DNA from 4 places in the Isoptericola sp. NPDC019571 genome. Region 1 is predicted to be linked to each of the others. Evidence: riboswitches for the same ligand, from Rfam matches in the RefSeq annotation. Region 1 holds a riboswitch; each other region holds the start of a gene.

Region 1 (4,499 bases):
AATCGGACGTAGCCGAGCTGACACACCTGGACGTCACGTACCTCCATGGCTGTGCCCTCATGACGTTCTCCACGGAACCGATCAGCGAATGGCCCGGGCGTGGGGAAGCATCGAGCACCGCCGGCCGGCCATCGGCTGAACACAGCCCCGCGACGAATGTCGTCATCCAGTACCTGCGAGACACCGAAAGGCATCCTCCTCATGAGCGCGTCGCCAGAAGACCGGACCTCGGGACCGAGCCGCCCGGACCCGGCCGACAGGTCCCGCCCCGCCTCCGGCTCCGCCGTCCTCGCCGCCGCTCTCCTGACCGACGACCGCGACACCGTCGCTCGCGCACTGCGGGACGGCGTGGCGGTGGTGCCGCACCTCGAGCGGGAGGACGGGACGCCGCAGGTGCGGGTCTTCGACGCACCCGTCGGCTCGGCGAAGCCGTACGACGTGTGTCTCTTCTCCTCCCCCGAGGCTCTCGAGACGTTCCTCGGGGACGACCCGGGACGCGAGTTCAGCCTGCGTCGTCGCGACTCGCTCGCCCCGTTCCTCACGCGCCACGGCGCGGTGCTCGAGCGGGTCGTGGTCGACCCTGCCGGGCCGCACCCGATGGTCCTCGGCGTCGCCGAGACTCTGGCCGCCCTGGACCTCGACCCCGACGACGATCCGACGGGTATGTCCGACGACTCCGGGGCGGGCATCAGCATCGAGGGCCTGCACGCCATGGCCAGCGTGGACGAGCCCGGAGGGTCACGCGGCATCGGCATCGAGCTCAACCTGCCCGACCACTGGGCCCTGATCGACCTGGAGGACGAGGCGCAGCGCGACCTGCAGATCCGTGCGATCGTCAAGCAGCAGGGCGCGGGGCTCGGCGACCGCGGGGCAGGGCTGCGGCGCGACCTGCGGGAGCAGCTCACCGCGGTCGCCGCGAAGGCCGCGGCCGCGGGCGGGCAGGTGATGGCCTACCTGGTGCTGCCCGGAAAGGACGCCGCCCTCGCGCTCAACCTCACGCTGTACTGGCACGACCTCGGCCCCGAGGCCGGCGAGGTCACGCACCTGCAACGCATCCACGACCGCCTCCACCCCCGGCTCGGACCCGACGACGAGCTCACCGTCACCGACACCCTCTCGGGGCCGTTCCTGCGCCACGTCCGCGTCGGCCGGGGTGCGGCCGAGCTCGGCGGCCAGGACGTCTCCCTGCTCCTGGTCGACTACTGGGCGCCGGCTCCCGGCGCACGGTCCGTCGCCCGACTCGCGTTCTCCACCCCGCACGTCGAGATCCGCGACGCGATCCTCGGCCTCACCGACAAGGTCCTGTTCGCCACCGAATGGCTCATGAGCGCGCCCGGCGACGTCACGGGCCCGACCGACGCCGACGCCGCACCGGTGCTCCCCTGATCTCGGCCCGGGGCACGAGGACCTCGGTACCGTGTTCCGCTACTGCCTGAGGAGGAGACGTGCGCGCGATCGTGTTCGAGACCCACGGCGGCCCCGAGGCGCTGCACCTCGCCGACGTCCCCGACCCGCAGGCCGGGCCCGGCCAGGTGCGCGTGCGTGTCGAGGCGGCCGCCGTCAACGGCTGGGACGTGAAGTCGCGTGCCGGGGCGACCGGCGGCCCGGCGCCGACGTCGGCCGTCGTGCCCGGGCTGGAGGTGGCGGGAGTCGTCGACCAGGTCGGGGACGGCGTGGCCGGCGTCGCGCCCGGCGACCGCGTGGTCGGGTTCGCCGTCGGCGGCGGGTACGCGGAGCTCGCCCTCACGTCGGTCTTCGCGCGCGTGCCCGACGGGCTCGCCGCGACCGACGCCGTCACCGTCCCCGTCGCGGCCGAGACCGCGACCCGCGTGCTGCGCCTCCTCGACGTCCGGCCCGGGGAGACCCTGCTCGTGCACGGCGCCTCGGGGTCGGTGGGCGAGCTGGCCGTCCAGCTCGCCGTGCGTCGCGGCGCCCGCGTGATCGGCACGGCGTCGCCGCGGAACCAGGAGTGCGTCGCCGCCCTCGGCGCGACGCCCACCACCTACGGCGCGGGGCTCGTGGAGCGGGTCCGCGCCCTCGCCCCCGACGGCGTGGACGCCGTCCTCGACACCACCGGCGCGGGCGTGCTGCCCGACTCGATCGCCCTGCGCGGCGGCACCGAGCGCATCGTCACCATCGCCGACGACGCCGCGGCGGACCTCGGCGTCGAGGCCAGCTGGCGGTCCGAGCGCGACGCCGGCGAGCTCGCCGAGGCCGTCGACGCCCTGGCCCGCGGCGACCTCGTGACCACCGTCGGCGCGGTGCTGCCGCTGGCCGACGCGCCGAGCGCCCACGCGCTCGTCGAGACGGGCCGCGCGGGCGGCAAGGTCGTGCTGGTGCCCTGAGCAGGGCGTTCCCGCCCGATCTGCATCGGCGATCGTCTCACCAGGCGGTCTCATCCTCGCCCGTATCGCGGATGCTGCGTACGATCGCGTGACAAGCCATCCAGAGCGGCCGAGAGTCCTGGCTCGACGACGCCGCAGCAACCCGTTCTCCGACGGAAGCCTCCCGAGGACGAAGGTGCTCACGCCAGGATCGATGGAGTGACGCATGGTCGCAGAGGCATCCCTTTCGCCCACCCCGGCAGCTCAGCCGGCGTTGCCGGCACGCCCGACGGTCTCGTTCGAGCTCATGCCGCCGCGCCGGCCGGACGCCGCCCCCAAGTTCTGGGAGACGGCGCGCCGGCTCGTGGCCGCACGACCGGACTTCGTGTCCGTGACGTACGGCGCCGGCGGCGGTGACCGGGCGACCGCACGCCAGGTCGTGTCCACCCTGCTCGCGGGCACGCCCGTCCTGCCCGTGGCCCACCTGACCTGCGTGGGCGCGCACCGCGAGGACGTCTCCGCCGTCATCGACGACTTCCTCGACGCCGGCACCCGCGCGTTCCTCGCCCTGCGGGGCGACCCGCCGAAGGACCAGCCGGACTGGGAGCCGCCCGCCGACGGCGTCGCGTCCTCGATCGAGCTCGTGCACCTGCTGCGCGAGGTCGAGGCGCGGCGCTGCGCGACCGACCCCGGGGCCGCGCTGCGCGGCGCCGCGCGCCCGATGACGATCGCCGTCGCGACGTTCGTCGACGGCAACGTGCAGGCCGGCACCACCCGGGCCCAGGAGGTCCGGCGCCTCAAGGAGAAGCAGGACGCGGGGGCGAGCTTCGCCATCACGCAGCTGTTCTACGAGGCCGACTCCTACACCGACTTCGTCGCCGAGGCCCGCGCGGCCGGGGTGACGATCCCGATCCTCGCCGGGCAGCTGCCCACGACCGAGCCGCGCCGGCTCCGTCGCGTCGAGGAGCTCACCGGCGTCCGCGCGCCCCGGCACCTGCTGGACGCGCTCGACGCCCTGCCGGACCCGGAGGCCCAGCACGCCTACGGGACCGCGCGTGCCGTGGAGCTCGCCCAGCGCGTGCTCGACGCGGGCGCACCCGGCATCCACGTGTACACGTTCAACAAGTACCGTCCCGCTCTGGACCTGCTCGAGGGTGTCCACCTCGGCGGACCGGCGCCGGCCGACGCCACGTCGGACGGCGCGGACCTGGCCAGAAGGCCGTGGGTACCGAGCATCCCGACCCAGGCTCCCGCCGTCTGACGCGCGGAGCCCGAACTCTGGAGTGCTCATGTCCACCACATCGACACGCCCCACCCCCGCCACGGGATTTCCCGGTGGCACGATCCTCGGCTACCCGCGCATCGGGCGCCGCCGCGAGCTCAAGAAGGCCGTCGAGTCGTTCTGGGCCGGGCGCACCGACGCCGTCGACCTGGAGGTCGCGGCCGGCGCGCTGCGCCGCGAGACGGCCCGCCGCCTCGTCGACCTCGGCCTCAACCCCGACGACGGCTCCGTGCCCGGCGCGTTCTCCTACTACGACCAGGTGCTCGACGTCGTCGCGCTGCTGGGCGCCGTCCCCGAGCGGTTCCGCGACCTGCTCGACGACGCGGACGGCTCGCTCGAGCTCGACGGCTACTTCACCGTGGCCCGCGGCCGCGGCGAGGACGCCCCGCTCGAGATGACCAAGTGGTTCGACACCAACTACCACTACCTCGTGCCGGAGATCAGCGAGACGACGCCGGTCTCGTTCGCCGACCACCGCATCGTGCGCGAGTACGCCGAGGCCAAGGAGGCCGGCGTCACGACGCGCCCGGTGCTCGTGGGCCCGGTGACGTTCCTCGCGCTGTCGAAGGCGGCCGACGAGGCGGGCGAGGGCTTCCACCCGCTCGACCGGCTCGACGACGTCGTCGCCGCGTACGCCGACCTGCTCCGCGCGCTGGCCGCCGTCGGCGTGCCGTGGGTGCAGCTCGACGAGCCCGCGCTCGTCACGGACTCCCTCGACGTGCCGGCGGAGCGCCTGCACGCGGCGATCGCCTCGGCGTACCGCACCCTGGCGACCGACCTCGCGACGGCCACCGACGACACCGCCTCCGAGGACTCGGCGGGCGTGCGGCCCGCGATCCTGTTGACGGCGCCGTTCGGCGGGCTCGGCGACGACGGACTCGCCGTGCTCGCGG
Region 2 (4,499 bases), on a different contig from region 1:
CCCGAGTGTCGCCGCCCAGTCGTCGTCGGTGAGGAAGACCTGCGCGACGTTCCCGGTCATCGTGGCGAGGTCCACCTGCAACGGCGGCAGCGTGGTGGCGTCGCCGTGCAGCCAGCGCACGCGCCCGGCGCCGGGCTTGCCGCGGGCCACGTCGAGCGACGCGCCCGCCGGGTCGAGGCCGACGACGTCGATGCCCTCCGCCGCGAGCAGCACGGCGAGCGCGCCCGTGCCGCAGCCGACGTCGAGCACCTGGCGCGCGCCCAGCTCGCGGCGAGGGCCAGGTACGGATCGAGGTCGCGGCGGTCCGGGTCGAGCGGGTCGTACAGCCGGGCCAGCGTGGGGTCGGCGAAGATCGGGTCGGGCACGGGGCGACCGTAGGCACGGCCGCGGCGGGCGGCCCAGGGAATTCCGCGGGTGCCGGACGTGTCGTCCGCGTTCCCGAGGCCGTCGAGGATCTGCCCGGCGACGGCCTCGGTGTCGAACTCGGTCCAGGTGCCCGTCGTCGAACCCGGGGCCAGGGGTTCGGTCCAGCGGCGATGACGGACGCGCCACGCGCCGAACAGGAAGTCGACGTCGTGCCGTGTCCCCACAGGTCCTCCTCGTCGGGCGTGCCGGGCCCGAGCATGGCAGGGGCCTCCGACACGTCGCGGGAGCTCAGGCGCGCAGCGCCTGCTCGACGTCCTCCACGATGTCCCGCGGGTCCTCGAGGCCGATCGACAGCCGCACGGTGGTCTCGGCGATGCCGACCTTGGCGCGGCCCTCCGGGCCGAGCTTGCGGTGCGTCGTCGTGGCGGGGTGCGTGATGATCGACTTCGCGTCGCCGAGGTTGTTGGAGATGTCGACGACCTGCAGGGCGTCGAGGAACGCGAACGTCCGCTTCTTCGCCTCCGCCGGCTCGGTGCCCTCGGGCACCGCGAGGTCGAACGTCACGACCGTGCCGCCGCCCGACTGCTGCGCCTTGGCGAGCTCGTGCTGCGGGTGCGAGGGCAGGAACGGGTAGCGCACGCCGGTCACACCGTCGAGCTCCTCGAGCGCGGTCGCGACCTGCAGGGCTGCCGCGTTCTGGGCGCGCACGCGCACGTCGAGCGTCTCCAGGCCCTTGAGCAGCACCCACGCGTTGAACGGGCTCAGCGACGGTCCGGTGTTGCGCACGAACGTCTGCACCGGCCCGGTGAGGAACTCCTCCGAGCCGAGGATCGCGCCGCCGAGCACGCGCCCCTGTCCGTCGATGTGCTTGGTGGCCGAGTACACGACGACATCGGCGCCGAGCTCCAGCGGCTTCTGCAGGACCGGCGTCGCGAACACGTTGTCCACCACGACCACGGCACCCGCGGCGTGCGCGAGCTCCGCCACCCGCCGCACGTCGACGAGGTCCTGCATGGGGTTGGACGGCGACTCGAAGAACACGACGTCGGCCGGCGTGGCGAGGGCCTCCTCCCACTGCGAGGTCACGTGCCCGTCGACCAGGTCGACGCGCACCCCCCACTTGGCGAGGATCTCGTCGTAGATGACGTTCGTGGACCCGAACAGCGCCCGCGCCGATACGATGCGCGAACCGCTGGAGACCAGCGCGGCGAGGGCGTTGAACACCGCCGACATGCCCGACGCCGTGGCGTAGCAGGCCTCGGCACCCTCGATGAGGCGCAGCCGCTCCTCGAACGTGTGCACCGTCGGGTTGCCGTACCGCGAGTACAGGAACTGGGACCGCTCGCCGGCGAACGCCGCCTCCGCGTCCGCAGCCGAGCCGTAGGTGTACCCCTGGGTGAGGAACAGGCCCTCGGACATCTCCTGGAAGTCCGAGCGGCGGTGCCCGCCGCGCACGGCGAGCGTCGCGGGCCGGACCGTGGCGGGCAGCGGGCGCGAGCCGCCGAAGGTCGTGGGGTCGGCGCCGGGGCCGGTCGGGACCTGCGCGTCGCTCATCGGGCCTGCTCCGAGTCCTGCTGGGCTGCCCGCGTCGCGGCGGCGTCGTCGAACGCGCCCCACGGCAGGCCGCGCACCTTCCAGCCCTCGCGGTCGCGGACGCCGTCGAAGCCGGGGCCGCCCTCGAACCCCTCGAGCACGTTGTACGCCGGGCCCAGGCCGGACGCCGTCGCGAGGCGCGCCGCGCCGATCGAGCGCTGACCGGAGCGGCACAGGAAGACGATCGGGCTGTCGGCGGTCACGCCCGCGGCGGCCAGCTCGGCGAGGAAGCCGGCGTTGGGGCGACCGCCCGCCTGCACCCACTCGACGAAGAGGGGGGCCTTGCCGGCGGTGGCGGTGTCCGGCACGCCGATCGCGCGCCACTCGCCCTCGGTGCGCACGTCCACGAGGACGGCGTCGGGGTCGCCGGCGAGCAGGTCCCACGCCTGCTGCGGGGTGAGGTCGCCGGCGTAGCCCTCGGCGGGGCGGGGATCGATCTGGGTGCTCATCGCAGTCCTCCCATCGGTCGTGGCGGTAGCACCCTCGTCCGGTACGGCCGCCGTCGCCGACGACCGGCCCGCGGGTTGCTGCGGCGTCGACGTGCCACGTCACTCGGCCGCTCGGGATGGTCGTGGCGATCGTACGCCCGCCGTCCGCGTGCTGGTCACCCCGTCTCGCGACGCGAACGCCGCGCGTCCCCCGGGGTCGCGCGCCGGCGACGCCGAACCCGAGGTGGCCACCCTCGACCGCATCGTGAGAAGGACGCCGGATCCGCTTGACCGCGAGGTGCCGCGCACGCACGATGGGCGGCAGGTCAAGAGCGCCAGCGCGAAGCCCCGGCTCGCTGGCCGGCAACCCTCCTCTCGCGGCGGGGTGCCCCGGGTGACGACCTGGCCCCGCGCCGTCCGGCGTGCGGGCAAGCGCGGGGAGCCACCTCCCCGGCACGACCGAGGAGGACCACGCATGACCACGCTCACCACTGCGCCTGCGGTGCCCGCCGCGCGCGCCGCCGCCGTGCACGACGTCGCCCCCGTGCTGCCCGTCGTCGGCGGCGACACGCTCGTGCCGCTCGTCGACGGCCGCCAGGTGCCGTACGCCAACCTCGACGTCGCGGCGTCGGCGCCGGCCCTGCAGGCCGTGGCGGACCGGGTCGCGCGCGTGCTGCCGCTGTACGCCAGCGTGCACCGCGGCGCCGGCTACCTGTCCCAGGTCTCGACCGCCCTGTACGAGACGGCGCGCCGCACGATCGGCGCGTTCGTCGGCGCCCGCGAGGACGACCTCACGATCGTCACCCGCAACACCACGGACTCGCTCAACCTGCTCGCGGGCTGCGTGCCCGCCGACCCGGCCACCGGCGAGCCGGGCCGCGTCCTCGTGCTCGACATCGAGCACCACGCCAACCTGCTGCCCTGGCAGCGCGTCACCGACGCGACCGTCGTCACCGGCGGGCCGTCCGTGTCCGCCACCCTCGCGGAGATCGAGGAGGAGCTGAGCTCCGCCGCCGCGGCGGGCCGCCCCTACGCCCTGCTGGCGCTCACCGGCGCGTCGAACGTGACCGGCGAGGCGCTGCCCGTGGCCGACGTCGTCGCCGCGGCGCACGGCGCGGGCGCGCGCGTCGTGCTCGACGGCGCCCAGCTGGTGCCGCACCGCCGCTTCTCGCTCGCGGAGACGGGCGTCGACTACGTCGCCTTCTCGGGCCACAAGACGTACGCGCCCTTCGGCGCGGGCGCCCTGGTCGGACGCCGCGACTGGCTCGACGCCGGCACCCCGTACCTCGCCGGCGGCGGCGCCGTGCGCCGGGTCCGCACCACCACCACCGAGTGGCACGAGGGCCCCGCCCGGCACGAGGCCGGCTCGCCCAACGTCGTGGGCGCGGTGGCGCTCGCGGCCGCGTGCGACGAGCTCGCCGCGCTCGACCCGTGGGTCGCCGGCGAGCACGAGGACGCCCTGCGGCGCCGCCTCGTGGACGGGCTGGGCGAGGTCGAGCGCGTCGAGGTCGTGCACGTGTGGGACGACGCCGTCGACCCGGTGGGGGTCGTGACGTTCACGGTCTCCGGGTACGACCCGGGCCTCGTCGCCGCGTACCTGTCCGCCGAGCACGGCATCGGGGTGCGCGACGGCCGGTTCTGCGCCCACCCGCTGCTCGGCCGCCTCGGGTTCGATGCCGGGGCCGTCCGCGCGTCGGTGGGCCTCGGCACGGCGGGCGAGGAGGTCGAGCGGCTCGTCGCCGCCGTCCGCTCGCTCGTGACCGAGGGGCCGCAGGCGCGGTACGACGTCGTGGACGGGCTGTGGGTCGTCGTCGACGACCCTCGCCCCGTGCCCGAGGGCTCCGGCCTCGAGGGGCTGCTCGCCACCGCCGCGCTGGGCGCCGACGAGGCCTTCGGCTGCCTGCCCGACGACCTCTGAGCCGTCGGTCCCGCCCCGGGCGGACATGACGACGGGGCGCCACCGTGCGGTGGCGCCCCGTCGTGTCAGCGGGTCAGCCCTTGAACGCGTCCTTGACGTCGTCGCCCGCCTGCTTGAGGTTCGCGCTGGCCTGCTGGGCCTTGCCCTCGGCCTCTTTGCTCTCGTCGTCGGTGAGCTTGCCCGTGGCCTCCTTG
Region 3 (4,499 bases), on a different contig from region 1:
ACCTGCGCCACTCCCCCATGCCCCGTGCGCGTGGCCGCGACCTCCCGCTCGAGGAAGTCCAGCACCTGGCCGACCGCGTCGTGGTGCGCCGCGACGATCAGCTCCTGCGTCGTCGCGTCCGCCAACCCCCACAGCACCGACACCGACTTCGGCACCGAGAACGTCAGATCGAACCCTGCCGTCGCCGTCTGGCTGCCGCGCGCCGCCTCCTGCACTCGGATCCGCGCCACCTCGGCGTCGAACTCCGCCGCCGGCAGTGACCGGTCGATGCCATGGACCCGACGCGCGGCCCGATCCTTCGCCGTCGGGTACTCGCGGAACGGCCGCCCCAGCGGCTCACCGGAGACCGGGTCCACACCGTGCCCGAGCAGCGCCTGCAGCTGCGCCGGCGTCACCGTCATCCCCGCCTGCAGTGCGCCGTCGCCCAGGTGTTCGACGCCCCTGCCCATCCACACCCCGGGCGGCGTGCCCGCCTCGGTGAAGTACCTCGTGAACGCCGACGCCTGCGGCTCGTGCCCGTCCCCGGTCACGACCGACCGCAGCAGGTAGGCGTACCCCTGCCCAGCCGAGATCACGCGCATCGAGACCGTCACACCTGACAGGTGTGTCCCCGACGCCCCTCGCGGCCCTGAAGGAATTCCGCGCCGGTGGTTCTCTCCCGCTCGTGCTCAGCGCTGGCGGCCAACCCGGCGAGCTTGGGAGCGGCCCCCGGCGCTCCCAAGCAGCGGACGCATCTTCCGATCGGGTGAAATCCGCACGTGAACGCAGGCAGACGAGTTCTTTCGTGCAACGCTCCGGCGTGGGCCAATGGGCCGCTTGTCTGCGTCGGCACCCGTTACCCCAGCGGGACGCAGACACGCACCCGCATTGAACGTTGTAAAGGAGAGCAATGGGCTTCCTCAGCCAACTTTTCGGTGGCGGCGCCGACAGCAACGCCATGGAGATTGCGACAACGATGATCTGCGACTCGTGCGGCCGGGAGGTCCCGGAGGACGACGTGGTGTCGGGCATGTGCTCCGAGTGCTATGCCGATGATGACTCCGGCCCTCGGTACTGCTGCGGAGCGATCTACGAGGACGGCGAGACGACCTGCAAGAGTTGTGGCGAACCGCTGTAGGTATCCACGACCAGCTGTGATTCGGCCCGCCTCGGGTGCCAGACGTGTAGACGTCCGTTCTTAGTGGCCGTCGACGCGTCCTCCGGGACACGGACGGCGATCTCGGCGGCCAGGGTTGCCGAGCCGACGAACACGCACTTCGTCGGCGCCGTGAAGAGCCGACGCGCACGGCTGGAAAGTCCCTGTGCTAGCTTCCTGCCCAGGTCAAGAGCGATCAGCGACACGCCCTCCGCGTGCTGATCCGGCAACCGCGCTACCTCGCGCACGGTGCCTCGGAGGGAAGACCGGCCCGCCGCAGCCGCGCGGTGGGAAGTGCGATGGGAGACACGATGAGTCGCAAGTCCCTGCGCCCCGATGGTCACGTCGAGTGGCGCCCCGATCCCGCGACCGTCTCGCGGGCCACCGGCGCTGGCCGGTATGTCATTTCGGAGGGGCAGCTGTGCACCGCGTGCCTCGTCGGTGACTGGCCGATGAGCATGTTCCGGTTCTCCCAGACCCTGTGCGACGCCTGCCGCGCCCTGGACGGCGAGGTGACCCGTCGCGCAGGACTGGATGAGGGCCCCAGGGCCGGGCGCCTCGTCGGTGGGAGTGGGCGCATCGGCGGTCTGCACGACCCGTACGACTCCGACTGGGAGCCCGTCAGGCAGGCGCTCGCGTACCGGCAGGCGCGGCTGGCGAGCGTGTTCGTACGCGCGCGTGCGCTCGGGATCGTGCGGCTGGAGGAGGGGCTACCGGGAACGGCGCCGCGAGAGCTCGTCGGCTACGACGACCTGCGCGCGTATGCCCTCGTTCCGGACGCGATGCCCGACCGCGTGCGCAGGTACGCCGACTGGCTCCAGGCGCTCGATCCCACCGGCCATGCCGTCCGCGATCGTGCGCTGTCCGACGTCGATTCCCTCGCCGACTGGCTCCGGCGCAGGGAACGATACGTCCGGCGAGCACGAGCCCGCGCCGAGCTGGACCGCACCGCCCGTGTCACCGCACAGGTTCCTCGAGACCTGGCCCGAGCGATTGCCGGAGTCCTCAAGGCGGCAAGGGCAAGGTCGGTCCGGTAGGCCGCGATCCTCGACCAGGCTGGTGCGGCACCGCCGCCACACCTGACCGTCAGGGAGGCCTCCTGCCGGATGGCGGAGTGTGCCCGGCGACTCGTCGCTGTCCGCGGTCCGACGCCCCCACGCGAGGGCTGGCCGACGTCCGTGGTTGTGGCCTGGCGAAGTTCACCCGCCCGCGTGGAGATGCGTGTTCGTCGGTGGCCCTATTCTTCGGCTGCGCCACGGGTTCCCGGAGCGTGCCCTGAGGGCCATCGATGGCCCTGACAGCGGAGGTACTCGTGGGACGTGCAGGACGCATCGTGGCCGCAGCGGTGGTCTCGATGTCGATGGTGGCGGCTTCGACGGCCCCAGCGCTTGCCGACGACGCTTCCGGGCTCCTGACGGTCGTCGTCGACAAGGACTGTTCACAGGTCGCCGCGGACGACTGCGACTTTGTCCGGCCGTGGGTGACGGTCGAGGACGCCGACGGCACGGTTCACGGTTCGGGCTGGCTCTACGACGGCACCTGGTTGCCGTCCGACGGCGTGCAGGCCGAGAACGCGTACTCGGCCGACGGCCTCGAGACTGGCGACTACTTCGTCACGGTCCGCGACGAGGCCGACGACGCCGTGGCCGCAGATCGTGTCCCGGTCACGGTCGGGGACGGGTCCCAGCTGCTGCGGGTGGACTACCAGCCGCAGCCCAGCGCTTCCGTCACCGTCCGTGTGACGGGGATCGACGGTGATGTCTGGGGCATCGGGACAGCGAACCTTGAGGCCTCGGACGGGACGGTACGTGCCGATTACTCGGGGATCTCGTCGGCGGACGTCTACACGTTCCGGACCCGGATGTTCGGGCAGTGGCGCCTCAGGGTCGACGCCAACGCGGGTCGGGTGGGCTACCTGCCGACCTACTATCCCGGCGTCGCCGACGCCGACGCCGCCGAGCTGATCGACATCACGCCGGGAGCGCAGCTCGACCTCTCGTTGGAGGCGCTCCCGGGAGGGCGGATCACCGGCCGGATCGACGGCCCCACGCTCGATCCGCAGTTCGCCCGGGGAGTGACCCTGTACACGACGGACGGGCGGCACGCGTACGACGCGGACGCATGGCCGACCGGGGCAGGGGGCGGCTACGTGATCTCAGCGCGGTCGCTCGACCGCGCCGGGATCGCGCCGGGAAACTACCTCGTGAAGTTCGACGGCGGAGAAGGCTTCGCCTCGAGGTTCTACGACGGTGCCGGCGGGTCGCTCGGCATGAACGGCGCCACGCCGGTGGCCCTCGTCGGCGGCGAGATCACCGAGAACGTCGACGTCACGCTCACGGCATGCGGCTCGATCTCGGGCCGGGTGACCGGGCTCGACGGATGGCCCCAGATGAGGCTGTGGGGCATCTCGGCGACGAACCTCGACGACGACTCGTCGAGCCGGTCAAGCTCGCGCGACGAAGACGGCACGTTCGAGATCACCGGACTTGCTCCCGGGAGGTACTCGGTGTCCGCCGAGGGCTTCAGCTACGACCCCAAGATCTCGGCCACCTACTACCACGGCGGGGACACGACGTCCGGGAAGTCCGTCACCGTCCAAGACTGCGACTCGACCGTCACGGGCGCTGACATCGCCGTGACCATGACGAACACCGTACGGCCGACCCTCTCCGGTTCGCCGACGGTCGGCACCGCCGTCAGCGTCAAGCCGGGGACGTGGAACGTCCCGCACGCCACGTACTCTTACGCCTGGCTCCGGGACGGCGCGGCGATCCCAGGTGCCACCTCGTCGTCCTATCGGCCGATCGCGGCCGATGCCGGCCATCAGCTCTCGGCCAGGATCACGGCGCGACACACCGGCTACCGCGACGCCACCTCGACGACCACTGCCGCCAAGGTGCTGCCCGGCCCGGCGCCCCGCGCGACGAGCGCGCCGACCTTCGGCGGCAGCACGAAGGTCGGGTCGCTCCTGACCGCCACCCCAGGCAAGTGGTCGACGAGCGGCATCACCCTGCGATACCAGTGGCTCCGGTCCGGGAAGTCCATCGCAGGGGCGACCGCGTCGAGCTACCGGATCACCACCTCGGACGTCGGCGCACGCCTGAGTGTGAGAGTCACCGCGACCAAGTCCGGATACACCAGCGCCTCGGCGACCACGGCCTCAACCACGGTCGTGCCGAAGGTCAAGCCGACCGTCACCGGAACACCGGCGGCCAAGACGATCCGCCGCACGACGGCGCCGAAGGTGGCCGTCACCGTCAAGGCCACCGGCGTCAGTGCACCCGTCGGCACCGTCACCGTCAAGGTCGGCACGACGACCAAGAAGGTGTCGCTCACCGCGTCGAACAAGGGCAAGCTCGCCGTC
Region 4 (4,499 bases), on a different contig from region 1:
GTCATCGGGGGGCCTCCGGTCACAAGAGGGCGAGCGACGTCGCGGCGGGTGTCGGCGATGCGGGCGGCGGGGGTGACGTGGCGGGCGTCGGGGCGGGCGGTCACGCGCGCACCAGCCGGGAGTCGGCGGTGCGGCCCGCCCGGGCGCGCGGCCGCGCGTGCGCCGGTGCGGGGGCGACGACGGCGCTGCCGGCATCGCCGGCGTCGGCGGCGGGCCCCACGTCCGGCAGCCCGAGGGTCGCGCGGAGGGTGCGCGGCGCCGGGGACGCCACCGCCCGCACGCCGTCCCGCGCGAGGCGCGGGAGCACACCGTCGACGAGGGCGTCCAGGTCGGGGCCGAGCGACGAGGGCCGCAGCAGGAACCCGTCGGACGCGCCGGCGTCCCGCCAGTCCACGATCGTCTCGGCGAGGTCGTCGGGGGTGCCGGCCACGACGAGCAGCCCGCCGGAGATCTCCGGGCCCTCGAGGGCTTCGACCAGCTCCAGCCGCGCCTGCGCGCTGGCCCGGTCCTCGGCCAGCACGACATACGCCTCGGTGAGCACGCGCAGCGTGTCGGGGTCGCGGCCCGCGGCCTCGGCAGCGTCGCGCAGCCGGGAGCGCAGCCGGACGGCGCGGGCCGGCGCGGTGGCGGCGACGCGCACGACGTCCGCCGTCCGGGCGGCGAGGTCGAGCGCGGCCTCGCTCCGGGCGGAGACGACGACGGGCGGCCGCCCCTGCCGCGTCCCGGCGCTCCGGGGCCCGTCGGCGGCCCGGCCCTCGGCGGGCCGGTGCCGGCGCACGGCGAAGCGGATGCCGTCGTGGTCCACGCGGAAGCGCCCCTCGTCGTCGACGGCGACGGCGCCGGCCGTGTCACCCGCGTTCGGCCCGGCCGACGTCGCGAGCCCGTCCCAGTGCCGCACGACCTGTGCCGCGACGTCGCGGGCCTGCTCCGCCCACGCGTCGTCCTGGGCGACGGTTCCGGTGGGGAGCCCGACCTGCCACCCGGCCCGGCCGGAGCTCGCCTGGTCGACGCGGGCGACGGCCTGGGCGACGTGCGCCGGGTCCACGTGCGCGGTGTCGACGGCGGCGACCAGCCCGGCCCGCGTGGTGTGGGGTGCCACCCGTGCGGCGGCCACGGCCGCGTCGAGCCGCCCGGTCACCTGCCGCCGGCCCGGGTGCAGCAGGAAGCCCTCGTCGAGGGTGACGAGGTCGAGGCCGCCGCCGTCGGCGGTGCGCACGAGCTGGACGAAGCGCTCGGCGTCGAACGACCGCGGCTGCACGATGCCGCGCGCCCGGTGCACGCCGGGGCGGGCGCCGGCCGCCGTGAGGTCGACGCCGACGACGAGGGGGGACGGGGTGCTGGTGGTGGACGTCGAGGGCAGGGAGTAGGGCACGTCGGCTCCGATCAGGGCGCGGCGGACGGGCGCACTCGGGCGCGGGTCGTGGACCTGCGGGTGCGCGCCGCCGCCGGGAGGGCACGGGGAGGAAGGCCCGCCGGGACCGGCGGGCGGGGCCGTCTGCGGCCGGGCCCGGCGGGTGCCGGGCCGTCGAGGAGGGTCGTCCGCCGCGGGCGGCGGACGATCAGGCCGCGATCAGCGGCGGCGACACCACGCCCGGGCGGACGCCGAGGTCACCGGCGAGGCGGACGGCACGTGCCGGGACGACAGGGGGCGCACGGTGGTGGCGACGCGGTGCATGCTCGTCCTCTCCTGCTCCCCGCCGGGGCGGGGGTCGCGTGTTGCCGTGCCGTCGGCGACGGCCGGCCTGGTCCTCACCCGGGGCACCCGCCCGCGCTGGGGGTTGCCGTCCGACGAGCCGGGGCTTCGCGTCGGAGCTCGTGACCATCCGGGACGTCCGGCCGCACCGCCTGGGGCGCCGCGGTCGTCCGACCCGGTGCGCAGGAACGTAGGTCTCCGGAAGGGGGGTGTCAACGGTTCCTCCCGACCGTCTCGAATACCGAACAGTTCCGACCGTTTTTATCGGATTATCGAGCGTCAGGAAACCCGTCTACCGTGGTGCCCGTGAGCCAGGACGCAGGGCACGGACCCGAGCAGCACACTCCCGCGGTCGCCGAGATCCGGGAGCTGGTCGACCAGCTGCGCCGGCTCGTCCTCACCTACAAGTTCGGGATCGACGAGGTCATGACGAAGATCTCGATCCTGCGCGACGAGTTCCGGCTCATGCAGAACTACAACCCCGTGGAGCACGTGGGCTCGCGACTCAAGTCGCTCGAGTCGATCGTGGCGAAGTGCCGCCGCAAGGGCATCCCGCTGACGCCCGACGGCGTGCGCCAGCAGATGTTCGACGTCGCGGGGGTCCGCGTCACCTGCAGCTTCGTCTCCGACATCTACAAGGTCCGCGACATGCTGACCAACCAGGCCGACATCACCGTCCTGGAGGAGCGCGACTACATCGCCCACCCCAAGGCGAACGGGTACAAGTCCTTGCACCTCATCGTCCAGGTGCCCGTGTACCTCTCCGACCGGGTCGAGCACGTCGTCGTCGAGATCCAGCTGCGCACCATCGCCATGGACTTCTGGGCGAGCCTCGAGCACAAGATCTACTACAAGTACGCGCGCGACGTGCCCCGGCACCTCACGGACTCGCTCAAGCTCGCCGCCGACGTCGCGTCGTCGCTCGACAGCTCCATGGAACGCATCCACGACGAGGTCAAGGCCATCGCCGGCGAGGCGGAGCCTGTCGAGCAGCGGGACTCGCTGCTCACCCCCGAGGAGATGCTCCGCACCTTCTGGACGGCGGCCAAGGCCGAGGGAGACGTGCTCCGCACGACCCGCGAGAGCTGAGGCGGGCATGGGACCCTCCGAGCACCAGGACCTCGCCACCGCCGTCGCGCTCGCCCTCCCCGGTGCCACCCGCACCTGGCCCTTCGGGCCCGACCACGACGTGTTCAAGGTCCAGGGCAAGGTCTTCTGCATGACCACGGAGGTCACGGGCACCCCGCTCGTGACGCTCAAGTGCACGCCCGACGACGGCGAGGCGCTCCGCCAGGAGCTCGAGAGCGTGACCGCCGGCTACCACATGAACAAGCGCCACTGGATCTCGCTGGCCCCAGGGCCGGGGATCACGCCCGACCTCGTGGAGGAGCTGGTCCTCGAGGCGTACGCGCTGGTCGTCGCGGCACTCCCCCGTCGCCTGCGACCGGTCGACCTCGACGACACGGAGCGGTCCCGCACCGGCCTGCGCGACGTGCTCGTCGGCCGGCTCCCGCCGGGCGGCTGACCCCGCCGACCCGTCAGGAGGTTCCGGCGGTGCTCGCCCGCACCACGAGCCGCGGCTCGCACGTGACGAGCCGGTGCCGGTGGGCCTCGGGTCCGGTCTCCAGCTCCTCCAGCAGGAGCCGCACCGCCTCCCGGCCGACGGCCTCCCCCGGCTGCCGAATCGTCGACAGCGGGACGGCGGAGTCCCACGCGGCGCGGTTGTCGTCGTAGCCGATGATCGCGACGTCGTCCGGCACCCGCAGCGACGACGACAGCAGCAGCGACTGCTGCACGCCCACGGCGAGCAGGTCCGCCGCCGCGACGACGGCGTCGGGACGCTCGCGGGGGTCGCGCAGCACGATGTCGTCGCCCACGCGGCGCCCGTCCTCGACCTGGACGTTCCCCGTCTGCTCCACCTCGAGCACGACGCCCGGGTGCTCGGCGACGGCACGTTCGACCCCCAGCAGGCGGTCGCGGACCGGCACGAGCTCGGTCGTGCCGGCGAACAGGAGCCGCCGGCGCCCCTGCTCGACGAGGTGCGTCGCGGCGAGGTAGCCGCCCAGCTCGTTGTCCGGCACCACGGAGCAGACGTCGGAGTGGTCGCCCGGCGCGTCGACGACGACGAGCGGCACGCCCGGCGCCGAACGGTGCAGGTCGTGCGTCGACCCGTGGTTCGCCGCGACGAGGATGCCCGCCACCCGGTCCTCGACGAACAGGTCGACGTACGTGCGCTGCTTCTCCTCCGACATGTCGGAGTTCGCCAGCAGCAGGTTCAGCCCCGCCCGGCCGGCCTCCTCCTCGGCGCCCCGCGCGATGTCCAGGAAGTAGGAGTTCGCGAGGTCGATGATCACGAAGCCGAGCGTCGAGCTCCGACCGGCCGCCAGCGACCGCGCGACGCCGTTGCGGACGAACCCGAGCTCCCGGATCGCGGCCTCGACCCGGGCCCGGGTCGCCGGGGAGACGCGCACCGTGCCGTTGAGGACGTTCGACACCGTGCCCATCGACACACCGGCGGCGCGCGCGACGTCCGAGATGCTGGGGGACGAACGTCTCACCGGGGTCGTCGCTCCTCGGGCCTGCGGGTGGGGACGGGACGAGATTACCCGCGCCGCGCCGCGAGCCCGGCGCCGGCACGCTCGGGCCGGGCCGTGGCCCCGTCGCCGGACAGCACGAGGACGTCGCTCATGTCGCCCTCGCGCCACTCGGCCAGCAGGCGGTGGAACGCGACAGGGCCGGGGCTGTACGACGTCGGGGCCGCGAGGCGCTGGCGTCGGCCGTCCTCGAGCACAACGTCGCCGACCTC

Evidence for each region. A riboswitch is a leader RNA that binds a small molecule or an ion and turns the genes downstream of it on or off. The one in region 1 is predicted to bind S-adenosylmethionine.
Region 2: it holds a riboswitch for S-adenosylmethionine, as region 1 does, so the genes downstream of both, ACH443_RS01185 (aminotransferase class V-fold PLP-dependent enzyme) here and ACH443_RS09390 (methylenetetrahydrofolate reductase) in region 1, are expected to answer to the same signal.
Region 3: it holds a riboswitch for S-adenosylmethionine, as region 1 does, so the genes downstream of both, ACH443_RS06305 (hypothetical protein) here and ACH443_RS09390 (methylenetetrahydrofolate reductase) in region 1, are expected to answer to the same signal.
Region 4: it holds a riboswitch for S-adenosylmethionine, as region 1 does, so the genes downstream of both, ACH443_RS10755 (LLM class flavin-dependent oxidoreductase) here and ACH443_RS09390 (methylenetetrahydrofolate reductase) in region 1, are expected to answer to the same signal.

Annotation. Positions count from the first base shown of each region.
Region 1 covers NZ_JBIRXZ010000004.1:270,167-274,665, reverse strand. Annotated here, with positions in the region: gene ACH443_RS09400 (hypothetical protein) at 202-1,386, shown strand; gene ACH443_RS09395 (NADP-dependent oxidoreductase) at 1,446-2,345, shown strand; SAM riboswitch class I at 2,439-2,545, shown strand; gene ACH443_RS09390 (methylenetetrahydrofolate reductase) at 2,551-3,585, shown strand; gene metE (5-methyltetrahydropteroyltriglutamate--homocysteine S-methyltransferase) at 3,614-4,499, shown strand, end outside.
Region 2 covers NZ_JBIRXZ010000001.1:250,250-254,748, forward strand. Annotated here, with positions in the region: gene ACH443_RS01170 (class I SAM-dependent methyltransferase) at 1-249, opposite strand, end outside; gene ACH443_RS01175 (O-succinylhomoserine sulfhydrylase) at 655-1,920, opposite strand; gene ACH443_RS01180 (rhodanese-like domain-containing protein) at 1,917-2,408, opposite strand; SAM riboswitch class IV at 2,712-2,828, shown strand; gene ACH443_RS01185 (aminotransferase class V-fold PLP-dependent enzyme) at 2,863-4,305, shown strand; gene ACH443_RS01190 (CsbD family protein) at 4,379-4,499, opposite strand, start outside.
Region 3 covers NZ_JBIRXZ010000003.1:110,290-114,788, reverse strand. Annotated here, with positions in the region: gene mobF (MobF family relaxase) at 1-575, opposite strand, end outside; SAM riboswitch class IV at 1,320-1,438, shown strand; gene ACH443_RS06305 (hypothetical protein) at 1,447-2,172, shown strand; gene ACH443_RS06300 (hypothetical protein) at 2,469-4,499, shown strand, end outside.
Region 4 covers NZ_JBIRXZ010000005.1:117,862-122,360, reverse strand. Annotated here, with positions in the region: gene ACH443_RS10760 (DUF1684 domain-containing protein) at 1-5, opposite strand, end outside; gene ACH443_RS10755 (LLM class flavin-dependent oxidoreductase) at 101-1,372, opposite strand; SAM riboswitch class IV at 1,708-1,821, opposite strand; gene ACH443_RS10750 (GTP pyrophosphokinase family protein) at 2,000-2,782, shown strand; gene ACH443_RS10745 (MmcQ/YjbR family DNA-binding protein) at 2,790-3,218, shown strand; gene ACH443_RS10740 (LacI family DNA-binding transcriptional regulator) at 3,232-4,251, opposite strand; gene ACH443_RS10735 (hypothetical protein) at 4,296-4,499, opposite strand, start outside.